Regions from separate parts of the Lysinibacillus sp. FN11 genome, predicted to be linked through region 2. Evidence: a T-box and tRNA genes for the amino acid it is inferred to sense, from the RefSeq annotation. Region 2 holds a T-box; the other holds one or more tRNA genes.

Region 1 (9,437 bases), 650 kb from region 2:
TGGAGCTGACGAATACTAATCGATCGAGGACTTAACCAAAACGTTTGAAACATTCAATGCACCGTTTATCCAGTTTTGAAAGAATAAAATATTAGAATATACTTGTAATTTTTATAAGATATGTTATAATAAGTATTGTCTTTCAAATAGTCTAGTGATGATGGCAAAGAGGTCACACCCGTTCCCATACCGAACACGGAAGTTAAGCTCTTTAGCGCCGATGGTAGTTGGGGGCTTCCCCCTGTGAGAGTAGGACGTCGCTAGGCTATATACCAAAATTATTCCGAAGTAGCTCAGTTGGTAGTAGCACCTGACTGTTAATCAGGTTGTCGCAGGTTCGAGTCCTGCCTTCGGAGCCATTCTTGGAGAGTTGTCCGAGTGGCCGAAGGAGCACGATTGGAAATCGTGTAGGCGGTTAACACTGTCTCAAGGGTTCAAATCCCTTACTCTCCGCCAGCACTTTGATTTGTTCCAAACGATGGCCCCTTGGTCAAGTGGTTAAGACACCGCCCTTTCACGGCGGTAACACGGGTTCGAATCCCGTAGGGGTCACCATTATTTCAATACCCAGATGGAGGATTAGCTCAGCTGGGAGAGCATCTGCCTTACAAGCAGAGGGTCGGCGGTTCGAGCCCGTCATCCTCCACCATTATTTTAACAACACTATAGTATTATCGCGGGGTGGAGCAGTGGTAGCTCGTCGGGCTCATAACCCGAAGGTCGTTGGTTCAAATCCAGCCCCCGCAACCAAATGGTCCCGTGGTGTAGCGGTTAACATGCCTGCCTGTCACGCAGGAGATCGCCGGTTCGATCCCGGTCGGGACCGCCATTTTTTAATATGGGTCAGTAGCTCAGTTGGTAGAGCATTAGATTGAAGCTCTAAGTGTCGGCGGTTCGATTCCGTCCTGACCCATCTTGTTTTTTTGCCGGTTTAGCTCAGCAGGTAGAGCAACTGACTTGTAATCAGTAGGTCGTGGGTTCGATTCCTATAGCCGGCACCAGATTTTCCCGGAGGGGTAGCGAAGTGGCTAAACGCGGCGGACTGTAAATCCGCTCCTTAGGGTTCGGCGGTTCGAATCCGTCCCCCTCCACCAGTTTTATTATTTTAGGGGCATAGTTCAACGGTAGAATAGAGGTCTCCAAAACCTTTGGTGTGGGTTCGATTCCTACTGCCCCTGCCAATTAATTTTATGGCGATTGTGGCGAAGTGGTTAACGCACCGGATTGTGGTTCCGGCATTCGTGGGTTCGATTCCCATCAGTCGCCCCATCTAATATAAAATTAATAAACATCATAATACAATGGCGATTGTGGCGAAGTGGTTAACGCACCGGATTGTGGTTCCGGCATTCGTGGGTTCGATTCCCATCAGTCGCCCCATTGTTGGGGTATAGCCAAGCGGTAAGGCAACGGATTTTGATTCCGTCATGCCTAGGTTCGAATCCTAGTACCCCAGCCATTTTTGCGGAAGTAGTTCAGTGGTAGAACACCACCTTGCCAAGGTGGGGGTCGCGAGTTCGAACCTCGTCTTCCGCTCCATGTATGACTGGCGGCATAGCCAAGTGGTAAGGCACGGGTCTGCAACACCCTTATCACCGGTTCAAATCCGGTTGCCGCCTCCATATTTTAACTGTTAATCGGTTTATCCGATTTTTTTTATCTCCATTATGCCGGTGTGGCGGAATTGGCAGACGCGCACGACTCAAAATCGTGTTCCTTTGGAGTGTCGGTTCGACCCCGACCACCGGTATCCATTACAACGAAGAATCCTTGATATATCAAGGATTCTTTTTTTGTTGTAAAAAATTATAAAAAGTATATAAGCATAGATAAAAGAAAGGTGGACTTAATGGGTCTTATTGTTGCGTTTACGTCAGTTATATTTTGTGCTGTATTAGCAATCTAAAGCTATTTAAAGGATATCTTGCGTATACAAACTATATCCATATTAATATGGTAACTTTTTAACATGGGTAGTACTCATCAGCTCTGATATTTCTTTGCTTATCCATACGTTGTTACGCAAGTCTCTGTCAAACAACTATAAATCTTCTGCAGTAGAAATGATATCTCCAGCTGCAAACGCTGCAGAATGATGGATGACAGATCCTACTTTGCCCTCAATTTGTTAAATGTTGATCGATTTTTCAGCCATACTTCCAGATAGATTACTATGATTATTACGTCCTAAATAATAGTAAAACTACTATAGACACTATGACAATAACAAGGGTAGAACTAAAGAAATTCTTAAAAATTTTTTCATGTATATACCTCTCGAATTATGTAATCTGTTAAACAAACCTTACTATAAGTTTTATAAAATATATAATTGTTATAAAAAATACCAATTCATTTATAGTAGGAGAAATTTTGTTAGCAAAAAAGATTTTAGCAAGTAAAGATAAATAAGATTCAAAAAAGAAGCCACTCTATGGGATAAAAATGCCTTTATAGAGCGGCTTTTTATAGGATCTCTACATTTTAACGATTAGTTCATGCTCTGTTCATTTAACAATTCTAAGCTAGGAGTAATTAAAGAAATGGAGGGGTTAGTGATGAATCTTGCCTGGAAAGAAATGAAGAAGAATAAAGTACGGTTTTTAATCTTGGGCTCCATTATCTTCCTAGTTAGTTTTTTAACGTTTATTATTTCGGGTTTAGCAAATGGTCTGTCACAGGATAATGCAGCTTTAATTAAGGATTTACCGAAGGGACAATTTTATATGGCTGAGGATGCAGATGGCACGTTTAATCTTTCAAGAATCGATAGCCACCTGCAGCAGAAAGTCATAAGTAAAGAAAAAGAGGCAGTAGCTTTTTCGATCCAGATGGGCTTTTTAAATGATCAGGATGATAAACAACAAAGTGTAGCCTTTGTGACATCAACGGAATCTTCACTTTTTAGCAATGTGCATCAAGACGAGGTGCTTTTGGATAGCTCACTACAAGATAAAGGAATACAAGTTGGAGATATATTAACGAATAATCAATACAGTGGAAAGTTCATTGTAAAAGGTTTTGTAGAGCAAAAAAAATATAGCCATGCTCCCGTTGCTTATATTAGTGAAGAGGCCTACCAGGAGATGTATCGAGTAGCTGATAAACAGTTGATTTTTGTACCAAATAGTGAGCCAAATGATATTAAGGGATTGCAAGCATATAGCAATAAAGAGTTTCTCAAAACTATCCCCAGTTATAATGCGGAACAATTATCTTTAAATATGATTATATGGTTCTTAGTTGTGATTAGTGGGATGTTGTTTGCTATTTTCTTCTACATGATGAATGTACAAAAAATTGGCTTGTATGGCATTTTAAAAGCGATCGGATTAAAAACAAGTAAGCTATTTAAAATGATCTGGACACAGATGGCTATTATTACAATCTTTTCACTTGTGGTATCTGTCAGTCTTAGCCAGCTATTTAATATAGTTGCTCCTAAAGGGATGCCATTTACTTTAACAATAGGCACTACAACACAGTTATCCGTTGTATTCCTCCTCATAGGCTTTATTGGTGCGACCTTGTCAGGAATGCAAATTAAAAAAATTGAACCTTTACAAGCAATACAGCAGGGGGAGGCTTAATCATGACGTTATTTACAATTGATGAAGTACGAAAAACGTTTAAGAATGGTGAAGTGGAGGAAGAGATCTTAAAGGGCATCAATTTTTCTTTAAAAGAAGGAGAGATTACAGCATTGGTAGGTGCTTCGGGCTCTGGGAAAAGTACATTATTAACGATTGCTGCTGGACTACAACCAGCAACAGATGGGCAAGTGCTATTTGAAGAGCAGAATCTTACGACGATGAAAACTGAACAGGTACGAAAATTACGTGCAAGTAAATTCGGCTTTGTTTTTCAATTTGCTCATCTTGTTCCATTTTTGACAGTAGAGGAACAATTGCTATTAATGCTAGATGTGGCTGAATCTCCATTAAAAAAGAATGAACAGAAATATGAAGTCAATCGGCTATTGAAGTTAGTCGGAATGGAACATCGTAAAACTGCCTACCCTTCCTCCTTGTCAGGGGGAGAGAAGCAGCGTGTAGCAATTGCACGTGCTATTATTCATCAACCGAAAGTATTATTTGCTGATGAACCAACGGCTAGTTTAGATTCCCAGCGCTCCAAGGAAATCATGTTGCTACTAAAAGAATTAACTAAAACATTAAATATTACAACATTAATGGTGACGCACGATGAGGAAATGCTTACTTACACAGACCGTATTATTAGAATAAGCGACGGTGTCGTGTTAACAAATACTATGTACTAATAAGAATGACCACAATCATATAATTTATGGTTGTGGTATTTTTGTTTGAAGAGTAAGAAATGGTTTGGAGGGGTAAAGGATCGAGGAAGGAGGGAAAACATGAAAAAACTATTGAAACTAGTGTGTTTGATCCTAATTACGGTTGCCATATTACCTAAGGAAGCACAAGCGGCAAGCTTTATAGATTTAGCAGATGAAACATTATCAACAGAAATTAATTATTTAGTGGATCAGGAAATTGTAAAAGGCTATTCAAATAACCTGTTCAAACCAAATGAAAATGTAACGAAGGCACAGGTAGCTGTTATATTAACTCGTGCTTTAGCGTTAAATAAAATCAATATAGAGAATCCAAACTATCAGGATGTAACGACCGCACATAAGTATTATAAAGAAATCGCAGCGGTACAAAATGCGGGTATATTTGATGATGTCCATACATTTCATCCAAATGCAACAATGACAAGAGGTCAAATGGCTATTGTGCTACAAAGGGCTTTCCAGCTTAAGGGTTCTGGGAATGCTTATTTTACAGACGTAACAGAACAAACACCAGGATATAAAGAAATTTTAACCCTAGCTCATAATCATTTAGTAAGGGGCTATGATGACGGTACATTTAAACCAGATGAACCTGTTACACGTGCTCACTTTTCAGCGTTTTTAGCACGTGCTATGACGTTATCTAAACCAGATTTGCTAAAAGATCGTGCTTTTATTTACACGTATGCCTATTATTCTTTAAATGATCATCAACGTTATACATTAGACTATCAATTCGATCACCATGACGGTAAAAATGATGTATGGGTAGTCGAAAATCTAAGTTCAGAACAAGCCTTTCCTAATGAACTGATATATGGCGATGATCGTATATATGGTCAAGCCATTGCCCGTGATGGTAACACTCATTATGATTTATATTTGGAGCTACCACTTAGGATAGGTGTTATTTTACATGAGGATGATACTGGCGTTACGTCAGGTAAACGAGTAACGGTTAAAACGACCAATGGTATTGTTCAAGCTGGAGAGGTACAATATTCAGGTGTGGTCATACTAGAAGAAAAATCCATAATTAATGGTACAGTGAAAACCTATTATTTTGTGGATGGAATAGGTTTAGTGAAAGAGTTACACAATGATATTGTCGTGCTTGAACTGCTTAATCGCACCATGAAAAAATAGGAAGCAAGCCTACATTTCATAGTAGGCTTGCTTTATTTTTAATCTTGTAATGTAATATTGAAAAATCGCTGAAGGGCTTGTAACCATTCTTTTTCATTTTGTGTTGTATAGGTTGTTAAAGAAGAACCCTCATAGATTCTAAATTCGTTGTTCATCATGGTATGACGACCACCAATGGTTCGAATCATAGCAATTTTATTTTTTTGCTTGGAAAGTCGTGGTGCAAATTTTGCATCATTGGCATCATCGTGAAAACTATAAAGCAAACGCCAACTATGTTTAGTTTGTTCCAACAGCATCCAACCATTCGCTTCATCATAATCTATTTTATATAACTCTTTACCTTCACGGTGTTGATAGCCAGCAATCAGTGGGACTGGTTTACAGGGTGCTAATGCACCGACGCCTACATCTGAGATATAGTATTGTCCACTCACATTCACTAGCAATAATTGATGCATGGGAATTTCCTGTGGAGGGGTATTTTCCGCTACGTTGCGCCAAAACTGGGCATAACGATTGGTGACAGAAAAGCCAAGCTCTCGTAAGAGCCAACTGAATAAGATATTTAATTCAAAACAATTGCCACCACGTTTATCAATAATTATTTTTTGAAATAAATCAGGAATAGCGAAGGAGATACCACGGTTCAAGGCAACATCTAAATTTTCATAGGGAATGGTTAATAGATGTTTAGTTTGTAGTTGTCCAAGTAGCTGAATAGATGGCTCTAACGTTCCTTGAAATTGAATATACTGTAAATAGTGCCGAATCTGTTCATTCATAAAATCGCCTCACTTCCTTATTAATAACATAACCGAAATAGTCATAGATTACACGCATAAACTGAAGCAGTAAATGATAGAAAAATAGCTAAATAACTAGTAAGATTAATATGTTAGCTACTATAAAGTGAAATATTTTACATATTAGTTAATAATATTAATGGTAAGGTAGGTATCGTATAGAGAATGAAATGGATAGAAGTGAATACATATGAGGAAATGAGCGAAGTGGCAGCTACTATTTTCTCAAAACAAATACAAGAGAAACCTGACAGTGTTTTAGGTTTAGCAACTGGTGGATCACCTGTAGGCATGTATAAAGAATTAGTGGCACGACATCAAGCTGGCCATTTATCTTTTAAGGAAATACAAACTTTTAACTTGGATGAGTATGTAGGCATTGAGCAATCAAGTCCAGCAAGCTACTTTACATTTATGCATGAGAATTTATTTAATTTTGTGGATATACAGCCGAAAAATGTCCATTTGCCAAATGGACAGGCAGCCAATTTAGCTGAAGAATGTGCTGCATATGATAAGCGCATTGAAGAAGCAGGAGGCATTGATTTACAGCTTCTAGGTATCGGTGTAAATGGACATATTGCTTTTAATGAACCAGGCACATCGTTTGATGCCAAGACGAATATTGTGGAGTTAACAGAGTCAACAAGAACAGAAAATGCTATTTATTTTGATGATCCGTCTGAAGTACCAACACATGCCATTACAATGGGCATTCACTCCATAATGAAGGCAAAGGAAATCGTTCTCATTGCCTTTGGTGAAAAAAAGCTCGCGGCGATTGAAAAATTGAAAAGTGGTCATATTACAGAAGAATTCCCAGCAAGCCAATTATTAAACCATCCTAATGTTACAATAATTTATGGTGGTACGAATTAGCAAAAATAAGCAAAGACTTCTTAGGATTGAAGTCTTTGCTTGTTTATTTTTCCTGATAAAATAACCCCTGCTACAACGGCTAGTCCACCTATAAGCTGAAAAGAATGTAAATTTTCACTTAGAAAAAGAACAGCAAAAATGGAGGCGAAAACAGGAATGAAATTTAAATAAATACTTGCTTTGTTCGCTCCCAGCTGTATAACCCCACTGTTCCAGCAGAGAAAAGCAATGATAGAGGCAAAAATACCAACATATAAAATAGCAGCAATGGTTGGCCATTCCCAATGAATTGCTGTTGTACTAGACATTGTTTCATAGAGAGAAAAAGGGAATAACACAATAGCCCCAAGTCCAATCGTCACTAGAAAGGTAGACTGCCCTGGTAAGCGAGTTGCATATTGTTTAATGAGCAATGAATATATGCTCCAACAAAATACTGCTGCGATTACAATTAAATCCCCTTTGTTGAAAGTAAAATCGACAATCCTTTTAAAAGAGCCACCCATTATAATAAAGACAACTCCACTCAGTGATAAAACGGTCCCTATTAACTGAAATTTTGATAGTTTTTCCTTCAAAAAAATAAAGGAAAGTATGTAAATCATTATGGGCGTAGAAGAGTTCATTAAAGATGCATTAATAGACGTAGTGTAATGTAATCCAATGTAAACAAGTGTGTTAAATGCTGTAACCCCTGTTAATGAAAGAATGATGACAATAAACCAATGTCTTTTCAGTATCCGCCATTCACGTTTTAATTGGTGATATGCAATGGGAAAAAAGATAATAAATGCGACGCACCAGCGTAAAAAGGCAAGTGTTAGGGGAGGGATATCTTCACTAACGGCACGTCCAATAACAAAATTACCACCCCATAAAAGAGTTGCGAGTACTAATAATAGATATGGTGGAATTTTCAAGATGCTGTAACCCCTTTATTAATTTAATAGTAAAGTTAATTATAGGCAGTCAGTATAGCAATAATCAATGCCTCTGTAGTTTTGCTATGCTAAAATAAGGAAAACAAGAGGAGGAATAACTGTGAAAAGTACCGTACCATGTTTACAAGAGGGAGATTTAGTCGGTGTTGTTGCACTTTCAAGTCTTGTAGAGCCTGAAAAACTAGGAGAAGCAGTAGCTTTTTTGGACGAATTGGGTCTTCGCTATATTGTAGGTGATACGATTCATGCAAAACATGAATATTTGGCAGGAAGTGATGAAATAAGACTAGCTGATTTTCATGAGATGGTAAAAAACCCAGAAGTGAAAGCAATCTTTTGTGTAAAGGGAGGCTATGGCTCTGCCAGAATTGCTGATAAAATTGATTATGCTTTAATAGAAGAAAATCCTAAAATTTTCTGGGGCTTTTCTGATGTTACATATTTACATTGTGCGATTAATGAGTATGCCAATATGGTGACATTTCATGGGCCAATGCTTATGTCCGCTAATAAGATGGATGATTTATCAAAGAAAATGTTTTTACAGCTATTTTCCCCTATGGAAATTCAGTATACAGAGGCAATTTCTCCGTTAACAACGATTGCGGGGGGCGTCGCACGTGGTGAAATGATTGGAGGAAATCTTTATCGTCTTGTCAGCACACTAGGCACCAAATTTGAAGTGAGGACTGAAGGTAGGATTTTATTAATAGAGGATGTAAATGAAACCATTCCAGTTATTGACTCAATGCTTCAACATTTAAAACAAGCAAGGAAGTTTGAGCAATTAGCAGGAGTCGTCATTGGTTTATTTACACAAACAGGATCTGATGAAGAAGCACTTCATTCGTTAATGAAGGAGTATTTTGCAGGTTTAGGAATACCAGTCGTGGCAGGGTTTAAGTTCGGACATGAAACAACGAATATAGCGATCCCACTAGGAACAGAGGCAATTTTAGATGCACAGGAAAAGGTGTTAAAAATATTACCAGGTGTGCATGTATGATAGGAAGAGGAAATATGGATATTGAAAAATACTGTAAGAAGCTGCGGTTGCACTAGCAGAAAAAAGATATCCCTCTGGATGGGGTGGAGATGCAGCATTATCTACTGCGGATGGACAAATTTTAATAAGTGTCGCACCCGAGGTTATGAATGCAGCTACTGAATTATGTATGGAAACAGGTTCTATTTTAGAGGCACATAAATTGAATATCAAAGTTACTCATTCGATTTGTGTTGCTAGGGAAGATGAAACATCTAAATTTGTATTGCTGACACTCTGTGGAGTCTGTCAGGAAAGACTTTTCTATTGGGGAGAAAATGTAAAAGCAGCGATTA
Region 2 (9,437 bases):
TTTAAATAAATATTAGCAATACGAGCTACTTCAAATAATACAGAAATAGCGTTGGCTGTATTAAAATCATCGTCCATTGCCTCTTCAAAATGCGCTTTTTGTTCCGTAATTTTGTTCAGCCATTCTTCTGAATGATCTCCTAAGCTTACGGTAGTCGTAAGGCGGTGCTTCACATTGTTGTATGCTGTACGAATGCGCTCTAAACCTGACGCAGCAGCTTCTACTAGATCCTTCGCAAAGTTAATTGGATGACGATAATGGACAGATAGCATGAAGAAACGCAATATCTGCGGGTCAATTTGTTTACGGATATCATTCACAAGAATAAAATTCCCAAGAGATTTGGACATCTTTTCATTATCTATATTAATATACCCGTTATGCATCCAATAACGCGCAAATGTTTTATCATTGTGTGCCTCTGATTGAGCAATTTCATTTTCGTGGTGAGGGAAAGTTAAATCCTGCCCACCAGCATGAATATCAATAGTATCTCCTAAATGTTCACGAGCCATTACAGAACACTCAATATGCCACCCTGGACGGCCATCTCCCCATGGGCTTTCCCAGAATATCTCACCTGGCTTAGCAGCTTTCCATAAAGCAAAATCTAACGCATCATCTTTTTTCTCGCCTGCTTCAATACGAGCACCGATTTTTAAATCGTCAACTGATTGGTGTGATAATTTACCGTAGCCATCAAATTTACGAGTACGGTAATACACATCTCCAGCAGACTCATAAGCGTAGCCCTTTTCAATTAGCACTTGAATAAATTGAATGATATCGTCCATATGCTCTGTCACACGTGGATGAACATCTGCCTTTTTGCATCCCAGTGCTGTAACATCTTCAAAATAGGCTGCAATAAAACGCTCTGTTAATTCATGTACTTCTTCACCAAGCTCATTTGCAGCTTTAATAATTTTATCGTCTACATCCGTAAAATTGGAAACAAACTTTACATCATAGCCTTTATACTGAAAATAACGACGTACTGTATCATAAACAATTACAGGACGTGAATTCCCAATATGGATATAGTTATAAACCGTAGGACCGCAGACATACATTTTTACCTTGCCCTCTTCCAACGGTACAAAGGTTTCCTTTTGTCGTGTTAATGAGTTAAAAATTTGAATACCCATTGTATTTCACTCTCCTTTTCTGTTGAATAAAAAAAGCGCCTCTATCACTCCTAAAAGGAATGACAGAGACGCTCGATTTGCGTGGTTCCACTCTGATTGAAGACAAAAAGCCTTCCACTTTGGACATCCATTAACGGGGATGATTCGATAAAGCCTACTCTCGTTCAGCTTTATGCTCAAAGGTGCATTTCAGTTTTGCCTAGGCTCAGACCACTTTCAGCCGATGATGGTCCTCTCTTAAGAGCATGCGCCACTTACTTCTCCTTATCAACGCTTTTTCAATGTAAATACATTTTACAACGAAAGAATGAATTGTCAATAAATTTATCTTTATTGTGCAAATTTCTCCACACGGTCAATTGATTTCTCTTTACCAATTAAACAAATGGCGTTCGGCAACTCTGGTCCATGTGTTTCACCAGTTGTCACAACACGGATTGGCATGAACAGATTTTTACCTTTATGACCAGTTGTCTTTTGTACAGCTTTAATTGCAGCTTTTACCGCATCTGGTGTAAATTCTTCTAGCTCTTCCAATTGCGCTTTAAATGCTGCCATTACTTCAGGTACTTGCTCTCCTGCTAAAACCTCTTTTGCTTCTTCATCATATTCAATATGGTCGTTAAAGAATAGGCTAGATAATTCGACAATTTCTGCACCAAAGCTCATTTGGTCATGATAAAGCGCGATTAAATCCGTCGCCCAAGCATGTTGCTCTGCAGTCAATTCTTCAGGTAATAAGCCTGCTTTTTGTAGGTGTGGTAAAGATAATGCTACAACTTCTTCCAAAGACAACTTTTTAATATATTGATTATTCATCCATGTTAGCTTTTGTTTATCGAACATAGATGGTGATTTTGAAAGACGTTTTTCATCAAAAATTTTAATAAATTCTTCTTTTGAGAAAATCTCTTCTTCTCCCTCTGGAGACCAACCAAGTAGCGCAAAGAAGTTAAACATCGCTTCAGGAAGATAACCTAAATCTTTATATTGCGTAACAAATTGAATAATCGATTCATCACGCTTTGATAGTTTTTTACGGTTTTCGTTAATAATTAATGTCATATGACCAAAGCGTGGATATTCCCAACCAAATGCATCAAAGATCATCATTTGCTTAGGTGTATTCGATAAATGCTCCTCACCGCGGAAAACGTGAGAGATTTCCATAAAGTGATCATCTAAAACAACTGCATAGTTATATGTTGGAATACCATTAGCTTTTACAAGTACCCAATCACCAATATCTTTAGACTCAAATGTAACTTGTCCACGAACTAGATCTTCAAATTCGTATGTTACATTTTCAGGTACACGCATACGGATTGTGTATGGCTCACCTGCCGCTTCTTTAGCAGCAACTTCATCTGCTGATAAGTGGCGACATGTACCATCATAAGTAGGAGCAGCTACACCTCTTGCTTTTTGTTCTTCACGAGATGCTTCAAGCTTTTCAGAAGAACAGAAACACTTGTAGGCTACACCTTGCTCTAATAGTTTTTCAGCGTGTTCTTTATAGATATCAAGACGTTCCATTTGACGATAAGGCGCATAAGGTCCACCAATATCAATGGACTCATCATATTCAATACCTAACCATTTTAGGTTATCTAGCTGAGATGCTTCTCCGCCCTCTACATTACGTTCAATATCCGTATCTTCAATACGTACAATGAATTTACCGTTATGATGTTTTGCATATAAATAATTGAATAATGCTGTACGCGCTCCACCGATATGTAAATAACCTGTTGGAGATGGCGCGTAACGAACGCGAACTTCTTTCGTCATAATTAAAAGCCTCCTAAATTTTCGATCAAAAATTGACTTTGTTCATTTTACCACTCTGTTACAGGAAATAAAAGCGGGGTTCATCCACATTTATTTCTTGATCAATAGAATCGTTGCCATTGCCGCAATACCTTCCTCGCGACCTGTAAAACCTAATCGTTCAGTTGTAGTTGCTTTAACATTTACCTGTGAAGGCTCTGCGTGTAATAATTCAGCGATACGTTGTTGCATCTGCCCAATATAGGGTGCCATTTTAGGACGTTGTGCCATAATGGTACAATCGACATTACCTAGAGAATAACCCTTGTCCTCAACAATCTTCCAAATATACTCTAATAATTTTGCTGAATCCGCGTCCTTAAATGCAGGGTCTGTATCTGGAAAATGACGGCCAATATCCCCTTCTCCAATTGCTCCTAAAGCTGCATCTGTGACAGTGTGTAAAAGAACATCCGCATCTGAATGTCCTACGAGTCCTTTTTCATGCGGAATGGTAATGCCCCCAATAATTAATGGACGACCTTCTTCAAATGCATGTACGTCAAAACCTTGTCCAATTCGAAACATATTCATCTTCCTTTAATTAATATTTATCATTATCATATCAAAATTTGCCCTAGGTTGTTTGAAAAGCGCTTTAATAATTATCCTCCTATAGCAGTAATGGGCAGTTTAGAAAGCTACACTCTCTAGACTGCCCCATATTCTTTAAATATGATACTCTATATTTTTCATTTGACTGTTGCTAATATTCGGAGATGGCTGTGAATTATAGACACGTGAATAAGGGGGAACGGAGTGTGTTAGCCAAATATTACTCCCTAAGACGGAATCATGCCCAATCGTCGTCTCGCCCCCTAAAATAGTAGCACCAGCATAAATGACAACATTGTCAGCAATATTCGGATGACGCTTAATGCCCTTAATCGGATTACCATTTTCATCCAACGGGAAGCTTAGTGCACCTAATGTTACACCTTGATAAATTTTTACATTCTTACCGATAGTACAAGTTTCACCGATAACGACACCTGTTCCATGGTCAATAAAGAAAGATTCTCCTATGGTAGCCCCTGGATGAATATCGATACCTGTTAATCGGTGTGCATATTCTGACATAATACGAGGCACAATTTGTACGCCCATTTCGTATAACTCATGTGCGATGCGGTGAATATAAACAGCCACAATAGATGGATAACTTAGCAAAATCTCCTCTGTGGAAAGAGCTGCAGGGTCACCATTATATGCCGCTTGAATATCTGTTTGTAACACTTGGCGAATGGCAGGAAATCGATTAATCAAATTCATAACAATTTTGTCTGCTTGTTCACGGCAATACTTCTCGCAATTGGCAGGATCACTGTCCTCCATATTATAAAATAATACTTTTTCGATAATATCCCGCAAATCTAATGCTGTTTCACGTAGCTTATTACTGCAAACTACATTCACCCTTGTTTCATCAATAGGTCTTGTCATATAAATACCAGGGAACAGCACCTCATGGAAATTATCAATTATTTTTATAACCCGATCCCGTCCATCAAAGCCTATTGAGTTGTCAACGTCGATGTACTGTTTATTTATACTAGTTAATGAACCTGTAATTTCTGGAACCTTTTGATTTAACCAATCATTTAATGACACAATAAACACCCCTCACATCTTTTCATCTATTCTATTACCTTATTAATCATATATCCACTATTTCATTTTACACGTAAAACGATCACAAATGGATAAAACCACTTTATTTGAGCTATTCCAACTTTTTATTCTCTTCCTACGCCTTCGCATCTAATTCGACTAGCAAAATGTCATTATTATCATACATATATAGATGAACAGATTACTAAGCAATAAGGCATTCTGACCATACAATTTTCCCCAACCAAAACAAATAAAAAAGACTATCCATCCTCAAAAAACTACGAATGAATAGCCTCTATAAATAATATTTCTTAATGATTGTATGATCCACGCTTACGCAAGATTGCCTCACCAAATACTAAGTCTTCTTGTGTTGTCATTTTTACATTTTCATAACTACTTTCTACGATGTGTACCTGATGTCCGAGACGCTCCATTAGCATTGACTCATCTGTCCCAAGAAAACCTACCTTTTCAGCTACGTCCTCCGCTTCCATAATTAATTCAAAACGAAATGCTTGTGGAGTTTGCACCATCCAAAGGCTTTCTCGATCAACTGTTTCCTCTATAATGCCATTCTGTGATACTTTTTTCATCGTATCTTTCGCACGAACCCCTGCTATTGCTGCACCGTGATTATGCGCGTTCTGTACAAGCTTTGCAATGATATCATGCGTAATAAACGGGCGTGCTGCGTCATGGACAAGCACAATATCTACCTGTTGCATCTCTTTCATGCACGAATGGACCGAATGCTGTCGCTCAGCACCCCCATCAGGTAAACCCTTCACTTTGGTAATCCTATAGTCCTCTAGCATTTTTTGAACAAATCCACGTTCTTCTGGTTTTACAGCGAGCCAAATACCTGTGCAAGCGGGATCTTGTTGAAACACTTCTAGTGTGTGTACCAGAATAGGTTTCTCTAAAAGCTTTAAAAATAATTTATTTTGCCCTGCTCCCATACGCTTACCACTTCCAGCAGCAGGTAGAACCACTTCATATTGCATTTTCCCACATCCTAATCGTCCTTCGGCTTAGCAAATATCATACGACCTGCCGATGTTTGCAGCACACTAGTAACTGTAACTGTAATTGCCTGTCCGATATAACTACGACCACCTTCAACCACAATCATCGTACCATCATCTAAATAGGCAACTCCTTGGTTATGCTCTTTACCATCCTTTATAACCACAACCTGCATATCTTCACCTGGTATGACTACAGGTTTCACTGCATTCGCTAAATCATTGATATTTAAGACTTTTACATGATGGAGCTCACAGACTTTATTCAGGTTAAAATCATTCGTAACGATGCATGTATCGTTGCCCATTTTTTTTGCAAGACGGACAAGCTTTAAATCTACCTCTTGTACATCTTCAAAATCCTCATCCGTAATTTCAACTTTTGTCTTACGCTCATCTTGTAATTTTTTTAAAATATCTAAACCACGCCGACCTCTTGTGCGCTTTAAGGTATCAGAAGAATCAGCTATATGCTGAAGCTCTGTGAGCACAAATTGAGGTACAACTAATATACCTTCAATGAAGCCTGTTTCAGAAATATCAGCAATACGACCATCGATAATTACACTTGTATCTAGCAGTTTGTAGCTTCCACGAACCTCCTGAGCTTCAGCACCTTCAGCAGCTTTTTTCTTCGTATTGGTACTACGTAATGTAAAAAGCTGTATGAGCTCATCTCTTTTTCTAAAACCTAGTCGGAACCCTAAATACCCTAATACAAATGACAGGATGATAGGGAGTACTTCTGTGATAACAGGGAATTGTACACTATCAATGGCAAAGCCTAAAAAGTAAGCGACAATCAACCCAATTATTAAACCAAACGTACCAAATAATAAATCTCCGATAGGAACCTTAAACAGAACTTCTTCCATCCAGCTAATGAGCCTTACAAAGTAATCGGAAAATGCAAAAGATAGTGTAAACAGTAAAAGTGCGCCTAGAGCTACTGATACATAAGGATTATCTAGCCAAGGATTAGATGATAAATGAAGCAATTCGTATAATGGCGGTAAGAAAACAAGGCCCAATGCTCCTCCAATCAGTAAAAACGCAATTTGAACAAATTTTTTCACAAGCTGTCACCTCCTAATTGTTAGTTAAGATTATACATAGTTTATGGCAGAAAATCTTTCATGAGCTCAGTCAAATTCTCATTATTTTTGATGTTGTGTAACAAGGATAAGTTAGTTAGACAAAATTTTACAAATTTCTATTTTTGTTCGTAATAGATGACAATCCTTTATTCATTCATCAGCTATTATTTAGGACGATTATTCTTTTATTTGAGTTTCCGATATTCGCATCAAAAATTGAAGGAAAATGCATGTCAGATTAATATCCAACATGCACATTTTCCTTTATAACTCTCTAAAGCATGCATTTAGTGCATCTTTTATCGTTTCTACACCAACAATTTCAATTCCCTGCGGAAATTCCCAACCACCAATATTGGAAGAAGGAATGAAGGCTCTTTTAAATCCAAGCTTCGCCGCTTCAATGACCCGCTGTTCTATACGTGATACCCGACGGACCTCACCTGTTAGTCCGACCTCACCAATAAAACAATCCGTTGCACGCACTGCCTGATCCTTAAAACTAGATACAATGCTTGTCAACACTGCTAAATCTATTGCTGGCTCATCCAGCTTGACACCACCAGCAACTTTAATATATGCATCCTGAGCTTGTAGCATGAGACCCATACGCTTTTCTAGTACAGCCATTAGCAATTGTACTCGGTTTTGATCGACACCTGTGGCCATACGTTTAGGATAGTTAAAGCTTGTAGGTGTAACTAAGGATTGAATTTCTACAAGGATTGGCCTTGTCCCCTCCATTGATGCTACAATAGTTGACCCCGCCGCACCTTGTGAACGCTCCTGTAAAAATAACTCCGAAGGGTTTAGAACTTCCTTTAACCCTCCTTGAAGCATTTCAAATATAGCAATTTCATTTGTAGATCCGAAGCGGTTTTTTTGGCTTCGTAAAATACGATGATTATGATGTCTTTCCCCTTCAAAGTACAATACAGTATCCACCATATGCTCTAAAATACGTGGCCCAGCAATTTGCCCCTCTTTTGTTACATGCCCTACTAGAAAAATAGCAATGCCTTTGGTTTTAGCGATTCGCATCAGCTCAGCTGTACATTCACGAACCTGTGAGACACTACCAGGGGCGCTTGTTACTTCTGGATGAAAGACCGTTTGTATGGAATCGACAATAACAAATTTAGGCTGTACTTTATCAATGGTTTGGTTTAAAAACTCTAGGTTTGTTTCGGAGTATATGTAAAGCTCTTGAGAAATCACTCCTAAACGCTCTGCTCGTAATTTCGTTTGACGAATAGATTCCTCTCCAGAAATATAAAGTACGCGATGCCCTTTATTCGAGAGTAATGCGGAAACCTGTAATAGTAATGTTGATTTCCCTATTCCAGGATCGCCCCCAATTAATACTAGAGAACCAGGTACAATGCCCCCGCCTAATACACGATTGAGTTCGCCCATTTCTGTTGCTACACGCGATTCTTCAGTAGCTTCCACTTGGATAATCGGGATTGCCTTTTGTGTGACTGTAGCAGAATGTTGAAATGCTCCTCGTGGACCTTTTGCAACCATCTCTACTTCTTCCACCATTTTATTCCATTCACCACACCCAGGGCATCTTCCCATCCATTTAGCAGACTCATAGCCACAGCCTGAACATACAAATTTCGTTTTTTTCTTTGCCAAATTGCTTTCACCTCGAATATTTGTTCTTATCCTTAATTGTACAGAAAAAAAGACAGCTTGGCACTTAAAGCCTCACTGTCTTTCCTTGAAATTATTTAGAGATGGATACTCCCTCTTTTTTCTTTACAACAAACTCATCGTTTACGTAATCAATGATAACCTGATTACCCTTTTCTACATTACCCTTTAGTAATTCTTCCGATAATCGATCCTCTACTTGTTTTTGTAATGCACGACGTAGTGGACGAGCACCATATTGAGGGTCATAGCCTTCTTCAGCAATTTTTTCAAGTGCTGCATCAGTCAACTCTAACGAAATATCTTGCTCTTTCAAGCGTTTTGTTAAAGCATTGCCCATCATCGCAATGATTTCTTTTAAGTGCTCTTTTTCTAATGCGTGGAAGACAATCATTTCATCGATACGGTTTAAGAATTCTGGACGGAATGCTTTTTTCAATTCTTCTAACATCGTACCCTTCATGTCTTTATGCTTAGACTCTGCACCGCCTACATTGAAACCAAGGCTCTTTTGGTATTTTAATGCATCCGCACCAACGTTTGAAGTCATAATGACCACTGTATTGCGGAAGTCTACTACACGTCCCTTAGAGTCTGTTAAACGACCATCTTCAAGCACTTGTAATAGAATATTGAATACATCAGGGTGTGCCTTTTCAATTTCATCTAATAAAACGACTGAATATGGCTTACGACGAACTTTCTCTGTCAGTTGGCCACCATCATCGAAGCCTACATAGCCTGGAGGTGAACCTACTAGACGAGAAGTCGAATGTTTCTCCATATACTCGGACATATCAACACGAATCATCGCATCCTCATCGCCAAACATTACTTCAGCAAGTGCTCTTGCAAGCTCTGTTTTACCAACGCCTGTAGGTCCTAAGAAGATAAATGAACCAATTGGTCGTTTTGGATCCTTTAGGCCTGCTCTTGCACGACGTATTGCACGAGAAATTGCTTCTACCGCTTCTCCTTGCCCTACTACACGTTTGTGTAACTCTTCTTCAAGCTGTAATAACTTGGAAGATTCTTCAGAAGCAATTTTAGCTACTGGAATT

The links. The T-box of region 2 lies ahead of cysS (cysteine--tRNA ligase). A T-box ahead of a tRNA ligase gene usually reads a tRNA of that ligase, here a tRNA-Cys.
Region 1: it encodes a tRNA-Cys, which carries the amino acid that the T-box ahead of cysS (cysteine--tRNA ligase) is inferred to sense. The anticodon was not compared.

The regions. Positions count from the first base shown of each region.
Region 1 is NZ_CP102383.1:3,495,778-3,505,214, reverse strand. It holds rRNA gene NP781_RS18560 (23S ribosomal RNA) at 1-39, shown strand, start outside; rRNA gene rrf (5S ribosomal RNA) at 151-266, shown strand; tRNA gene NP781_RS18550 (tRNA-Asn) at 283-359, shown strand; tRNA gene NP781_RS18545 (tRNA-Ser) at 365-456, shown strand; tRNA gene NP781_RS18540 (tRNA-Glu) at 481-555, shown strand; tRNA gene NP781_RS18535 (tRNA-Val) at 574-649, shown strand; tRNA gene NP781_RS18530 (tRNA-Met) at 676-750, shown strand; tRNA gene NP781_RS18525 (tRNA-Asp) at 754-829, shown strand; tRNA gene NP781_RS18520 (tRNA-Phe) at 841-913, shown strand; tRNA gene NP781_RS18515 (tRNA-Thr) at 926-1,001, shown strand; tRNA gene NP781_RS18510 (tRNA-Tyr) at 1,011-1,094, shown strand; tRNA gene NP781_RS18505 (tRNA-Trp) at 1,108-1,181, shown strand; tRNA gene NP781_RS18500 (tRNA-His) at 1,194-1,269, shown strand; tRNA gene NP781_RS18495 (tRNA-His) at 1,305-1,380, shown strand; tRNA gene NP781_RS18490 (tRNA-Gln) at 1,385-1,459, shown strand; tRNA gene NP781_RS18485 (tRNA-Gly) at 1,465-1,539, shown strand; tRNA gene NP781_RS18480 (tRNA-Cys) at 1,549-1,622, shown strand; tRNA gene NP781_RS18475 (tRNA-Leu) at 1,670-1,750, shown strand; gene NP781_RS18470 (ABC transporter permease) at 2,559-3,590, shown strand; gene NP781_RS18465 (ABC transporter ATP-binding protein) at 3,593-4,282, shown strand; gene NP781_RS18460 (S-layer homology domain-containing protein) at 4,382-5,470, shown strand; gene NP781_RS18455 (arylamine N-acetyltransferase family protein) at 5,509-6,255, opposite strand; gene nagB (glucosamine-6-phosphate deaminase) at 6,442-7,155, shown strand; gene NP781_RS18445 (DMT family transporter) at 7,176-8,075, opposite strand; gene NP781_RS18440 (S66 peptidase family protein) at 8,197-9,102, shown strand; partial or broken gene NP781_RS18435 (cytidine deaminase) at 9,140-9,437, shown strand, end outside.
Region 2 is NZ_CP102383.1:4,147,460-4,156,896, forward strand. It holds gene cysS (cysteine--tRNA ligase) at 1-1,148, opposite strand, end outside; T-box leader at 1,210-1,428, opposite strand; gene gltX (glutamate--tRNA ligase) at 1,479-2,939, opposite strand; gene ispF (2-C-methyl-D-erythritol 2,4-cyclodiphosphate synthase) at 3,030-3,506, opposite strand; gene epsC (serine O-acetyltransferase EpsC) at 3,648-4,589, opposite strand; gene ispD (2-C-methyl-D-erythritol 4-phosphate cytidylyltransferase) at 4,904-5,599, opposite strand; gene NP781_RS21910 (PIN/TRAM domain-containing protein) at 5,611-6,696, opposite strand; gene radA (DNA repair protein RadA) at 6,982-8,358, opposite strand; gene NP781_RS21920 (ATP-dependent Clp protease ATP-binding subunit) at 8,450-9,437, opposite strand, start outside.